Linked DNA regions of Bryobacter aggregatus MPL3. The protein of the gene in region 2 interacts with the protein of the main gene of each other region in a pairwise test. Links are inferred from orthologs where the notes say so. Each region holds a gene or a part of one and is shown on either strand. Other genes may lie near its edges.

Evidence for each region. Proteins that work in one complex are often made in the same cells at the same time.
Region 1: the proteins of M017_RS0112400 (region 2) and M017_RS0105800 interact in binary tests that used the Escherichia coli proteins (3 or more experiments, as listed by UniProt). The link is inferred for Bryobacter aggregatus MPL3 from one-to-one orthologs.

What each region holds. Positions count from the first base shown.
Region 1 is NZ_JNIF01000003.1:1,174,560-1,177,406, reverse strand. Bases 74-2,847 are described here. They hold M017_RS0105800 (Gfo/Idh/MocA family protein), read right to left. Parts: upstream 2,124-2,847; coding sequence 1,023-2,123; downstream 74-1,022. Other genes in these bases: M017_RS0105795 (3-keto-disaccharide hydrolase), read left to right, coding at 2,169-2,847; M017_RS27425 (serine hydrolase domain-containing protein), read left to right, coding at 604-1,017; M017_RS27430 (serine hydrolase), read left to right, coding at 155-646; M017_RS29155 (hypothetical protein), read left to right, coding at 74-134. Also shown: more of M017_RS29155, read left to right, coding at 1-73. UniProt on the Escherichia coli protein: Hydratase involved in the degradation of sialic acids. Catalyzes the reversible conversion of the dehydrated form of N-acetylneuraminate (Neu5Ac), 2,7-anhydro-N-acetylneuraminate (2,7-AN), to Neu5Ac.
Region 2 is NZ_JNIF01000003.1:2,637,231-2,640,047, reverse strand. What follows is about bases 14-2,757. They hold M017_RS0112400 (methionine ABC transporter ATP-binding protein), read left to right. Parts: upstream 14-888; coding sequence 889-1,626; downstream 1,627-2,757. Other genes in these bases: M017_RS0112390 (SDR family oxidoreductase), read right to left, coding at 2,273-2,757; M017_RS0112395 (methionine ABC transporter permease), read left to right, coding at 1,623-2,276; M017_RS0112405 (MetQ/NlpA family ABC transporter substrate-binding protein), read left to right, coding at 103-879; M017_RS0112410 (LLM class flavin-dependent oxidoreductase), read left to right, coding at 14-106. Outside these bases: more of M017_RS0112410, read left to right, coding at 1-13; more of M017_RS0112390, read right to left, coding at 2,758-2,817. UniProt on the Escherichia coli protein: Part of the ABC transporter complex MetNIQ involved in methionine import. Responsible for energy coupling to the transport system. It has also been shown to be involved in formyl-L-methionine transport.

The sequences.
Region 1 (2,847 bases), 1.5 Mb from region 2 along the record:
GTGGCTTGGTGATGGCCGGCATGAGTTGGGCGCAAAGCGCCAAGACTTCCTTCCCGGAAACAAACTGGACGACGGTAAAGCCTGAAGAAGAAGACTATTCGAGCGAGAAGCTAGAAGTGTTGCGGGTTTGCTGAAAACCCAGAAGACGACCGCGATGCAGGTTTCAGTTCGATGCCGGGTGATTTTTGAGTCTGGCGATTTGAAGCGTGTCAGCAAGGTCGCCTCGGTTCGCAAAAGCATTCTGGCAATGCTGTACGGGAAGTATCAGATCGATCTCGATCTGACCGTCGAACAACTGGGGCTCACTGACGTTTCCCCGTTCTTACCCATCGAAAAGAAGGCTCGCCTCTACCATCTCCTGACCGCGCGCTCCGGCATCTATTTGCCGACGGCGAACGAGGGATTGACGGTGCTTGCTTCCCGCCGCGGATCGCAAGGTCCGGGCACCTATTTTCAATATCACAACTGGGACTTTAACGCGGTAGGAACCGCATTTGAGAAGGAAACCGGAAAGGATATCTTCGTCGCTCTCGAGCAGGACTTGACCGGGCGTTGCAACGAAAGAACGATGAGATGCCAATTACCAGGCATCCGGAGTACGCGATGTATCTTTCGACGCGCGACATGGCGCGGCTCGGATTGTTGATGCTGTCTGACGGCAACTGGAATGGGAAGCAGATCATGCCGGCGGGTTGGGCCAAGAGAGTTACAACACTCGTGACCCCTTCGCGCGATATCCATCCGATGACCATCGGCGCCTTCCAGACTCAAATCGGCTGCTGGGGCTACGGAATGCTTTGGTGGGTGTGGGACGCGCCAGACTGGCCGGGAACCTTGACTGGCCCCTATCAAAACGCTTACAGCGCAATGGGGGCCAATGGCCAATACATCACGGTCCTGCCGGTGATGAATCTTGTCGTCGCCCACAAAGTGGACTTCGATCAAGACGGAAGCCGCAGCATTTCGCCGAGCGAGTACCACACGATTCTGCAGATGGTGATCGACTCCACCTTGTAGCTGTTCTAGACCTTCACTCCCAAATCGGACCACTGCAGTACTTTGCCCTGGCGGCAGACTTCGTTGCCCAGGATGGCGGTGAGTGCGCCAGTGGCTCCCACGTTGATGTCGGCGGGATTCGGAGTCCCCTTCTGGATGGCGCTAAAGAATGCGACCGTGTGCGCATCGGGGTTCTCCTCCACCTTCGGCGAGAGCAAGGTCTGTTGGGTGCCGTCGCTGCTGTAAAAGTTCATCGACCCCATCAGCTCAACGGAGCCCTTGCTGCCGTAAACATTGACGTACTGGTTGCCTGCGGGCATGTTGCGCGGGTGATAGACCAGCTGGGTGAAGGACAGCGTGACGCCGTTCGGATAGTCGTAGATCAGATTTTGATGATCGTAGATGTCGCGCCCGGCTGGTTCGTTCTTGTGGAGATTGATGCCGCCAAAGCCCGCGGCGCGGGTGGGATGATTGCCGATCACCCAATTGCAGAGGTCCAGATTGTGGACCGATTGCTCGACGAGATAGCCGCCCGATTTCTTGAGGTCGAAGTACCAGTCGCCGGAACTGCCGTCGTACTTCAGGTCTGCTGAGGCGTGGCGTTGCGCTTTGACAAAGAGGATGTCGCCAATGACGCCGTCCTGGATTTTGCGAATAGCGTCGTTCAACTGGACCATGGAACGCAACTGCTGCCCGGCCTGGAAGACCTTCCCACTCGCCTTGGCGGCGGCCATCAGGTCGCGGATGGAACTGGGGGTGAGTCCGATCGGCTTCTCGCAATAGACATGCTTGCCTGCTTTGAGGGCCGCGATCGCCATCTCGGCGTGCAGATGCGGCGGGGTGGCGATGTAGACGGCCTGGACGTCTTTGTTGTCGATGACGCGTTGCCAGTCCGCGGTGGCCTTCGGGTTTGATTTTGCGGCAGTGGTTGCCGCTTTGTCCAGGCGGTCAGGTTTGTTGTCGCAAACCATGACGACCTTTGCATTCGGTTGCTTCAAAATGCCGTCCAGGAGTCCGGTGCCTCGCCCTCCGATGCCGATGATCGCGGTGGGAATGGTGTCCCCTGAGGATTGAGCCAGGAGCGGCGCGGCCGCACCCATCAAGAAGCTTCGTCTGCGCAAAATCATTCTTAACTTCTTACCATGTTGCTCAAGGAAGATATACTTTTCGACGTGAAGCTCTTTGGAATTTTTTTTATGTTGGCTCTCGGCCTGTCCGCACAACAGAAGGGAGATTGGGTCCAACTCTTCAATGGGAAAGACCTGAAGGGCTGGACGCCCAAGATCTCCGGCTATGCGGTGGGCGAGAACTTCGCCAATACCTTCCGCGTGACGGATGGCTATCTGAGCGTTGGCTATGAGGGCTATGATTCGTTTCTGGACAAGAATGGCGCGGGCAAGTTTGGCCATCTGTTCTACAAGGACAACTTCTCGTACTACATCATTGCGGTGGAGTATCGGTTCATCGGAGACCAGGCCAAGGATGGCCCAGGCTGGGCGACGCGTAACAGCGGCATCATGGTGCATGGACAGCCTGCCAGCACGATGCAGAAGGATCAGGATTTTCCGATCTCGATCGAAGTACAGTTGCTCGGCGGTTTAGGCAAAGGGCCGCGGAGCACGGCGAATCTCTGTACGCCCGGGACCAACGTGGAGCGGGACGGCAAACTGTTCACCTCGCATTGCCTGAACTCTTCCTCGAAGACCTATGACGGCGACCAGTGGGTGCGTGTTGAGGCGATCGTCCACGGCAGCGAAAGCATTGAGCATCGGGTGAACGGCGAGACGGTTCTGAAGTATGAGCATCCGCAGATTGGCGGCGGCAACGTGCTCCATGCCGACCCGGCGGTGA
Region 2 (2,817 bases):
TGCCCGCGCCGGTGTCGATCTGTTACTGCTTCAGTTCAGTCCTCAGTATGAAGAGATGGAACGCTTTGGCGAGACCGTGATCCGGCCTGTGGGAGTTGCCTCTTGACGCGGCGTAGCGTGCTGGCCGCGCTGGCCTTTGCCTCTTGCGCGAAGAAGTCGGCGAGCCTGCGCGTGGGCGTCACGCCTGTTCCAGCTGGGGAAGTGATGGCGGAGGTGAAGCAAGTGCTCGAGCAGAAAGGCGTCGCAATCGAGATCGTTTCGTTTACGGATTACATTCAGCCGAACCTTGCGCTAGCCAGCGGAGACATCGATGCGAACCTGTATCAGAATCTGCCGTTCCTGAAGCAGTTCAATCAGGATCGCGGCACAGACTTTGTCTCAGTGAAGCCGGTCTATTCGCCGCCGATGGGCATCTATTCGAAGTCGATCAAAGCCTTGGGCGAGTTAAAGCAGGGCGCCTCAATCGCCTTGCCGAACGATCCTGTCAATTTGGGACGCGGCCTCATTCTGCTGGCTGAGGCGAAGCTGATTGCCCTCAAGCCCAGCGCCACGGATCGTTCCCCGACGGAAGAAGACATCCAGACGAACGAGCGCGGGCTGTTGTTGCGACCACTCGAAGCTGCCCAGCTTCCCCGTGTGCTGCCGGATGTCGATGCCGCGGTGATTAATGCGAACTATGCGCTCGACTCCGGGCTGCATCCGCTGCGCGATGCGGTTTATTACGAGAAGGATTTGTCGCGCTACGCGAACATCCTCGCTTGCCGCAAAGGCAAAGAAAAGGACCCACGCATTCTGCTGGTGGCCGAAGCGCTGACCAGTCCAGAGATGAAGTCGTTCCTCAAGAGGCGCTATCAAGGCGCAGTGATTCCGGCATTTTAAGGAGCGCGGGTGGCATTGCTCGAGTTGCGGGGCGTATCAAAGCATTACGCTCAGGGAGAAGTAACCGCCTTGGAGGACATCCATCTCACGGTGGCCAGTGGTTGGATCGAAGGAGTGATCGGATTTAGTGGCGCAGGAAAGACAACGCTGCTGCGCTGCCTGTGCCGATTGGAGAAGCCGGATGCCGGCTCCGTATTGATCAATGGGCTGGACCTTGCCGCGCTAGAGGGACTTGCATTAGAAGAGGCGAGACGAAGAATTGGGGTTGTGTTCCAGAGCCTCCATTTGCTGCGGTCGAGAACCGTGCGTGCGAATGTTGCACTACCGCTAGAAATTGTCGGGACGCCAGTTGCTGAGATTCGTGACCGGGTCAGCGAGTTGCTGGATTGGTTTGGACTGACGGAGAAGGCGGATGCCTATCCATCGCAGCTCTCGGGCGGCCAACGCCAGCGCGTCGCGATTGCGCGGGCACTGTCCTTGAAGCCACCCGTATTGCTTGCCGATGAGCCGACCTCGGCGCTGGACCCCGAAACCACCGCCTCCGTACTGAACCTGTTGCGATCGGTGCGCGACTCTTTTGGCACGACCATTGTGTTGATCACCCACGAACTGGAAGCCGTGCGCGCGATCTGCGATCGCGTCGCGGTGCTTGAGCGGGGGCGTCTTGCCGAAGAAGGCAGTGTCGCCGAAGTGCTTGCCCATCCGCAGAGTGCTGCAGGCCGCCGCCTGACGCAGGGGCTGCGATGAGCGAGTCGCTATTGCCGCTCCTGTCGAAGGCGACGCTGGAAACGCTTGTCATAGTGGCGGTTGCGCTGCCACTTGCCGGCCTCGGTGGATTGCTGCTGGGAGTGCTGCTGGTGCTGTCGGCACCGGGAGGCTTGTTGCCACAGCCGCTATTACGGAACCTCCTTGGCGGGATTATCAACTTTGGACGGAGTGTTCCGTTCATCATCCTGATGGTGGCGCTGGTGCCGGTGACGCGATGGCTGGTGGGAACCTCCATCGGGACCGCAGCGGCGATTGTGCCGCTGGTCTTTGGTGCGATTCCTTATGGCGCGCGGCTGGTGGAGGCGGCACTGCTGGAAATCGATCCTGGGGTTCGTCAGGCTGTCGAGGTGATGGGGGCGCGGCCCTGGCAGATTGTCACGAAGGTGTATTTGCCCGAAGCGTTGCCGAGTCTGATTCGTGCGGCGACCTTACTCGCCGTGACCTTGATCAACTACTCGGCGATGGCCGGAGCCGTGGGTGGCGGAGGACTGGGCGATCTGGCGATTCGCTATGGCTACCAGCGCTTTCGGCCCGACGTCATGCTGAGTACAGTGCTGGTCCTTGTCGCCTTGGTGCAGGGTCTGCAATGGGCCGGCGATCGTTTGTCTGCGCACGCCGACCGGCGCTAAGTGCTCTTCAGCAAGCCGAGGCGCACTAAGCTTTCGGCCGTCGCAATTACGGCCTCTTCATTCGAGCGCGGAGACCAACCGAGAACACGCTTCGCCTTCTCGTTGCTGGCTCGTTTGACCTTCCCCAGCTCTGGGGCGATCTGCGCCACCGAAGCACTGAAGCGGGCTACCAGACGCACCAGCCAGTCGGGTAGCACTCGGGTGGTGACGCGCCGGCCGGCTTCGCCCATGCGGGCTTTGAGCAACAGAGCGACTTCCTGCATCGTCATGCAATCGCCCGCCACGGCTAAGAAGCGTTCGCCACTCGCGTCGGGATGCGTCATCGCGCGCAGGTGCAAGTCTGCAACATCGCGCACATCGACAATACCCAATGCCAGACGCGGACAACCCGGCATGTCACCATCGAGCAGGCGCTTGACCAGTTGGATGGAGGTGGCGTAATCGGGACCAAGCACCGGGCCAAAGACACCCACCGGATTGACGGTCGCCAGTTCCATGGCGCCGCCTTGCCGGGCGACAAACTCCCACGCTGCCCTCTCGG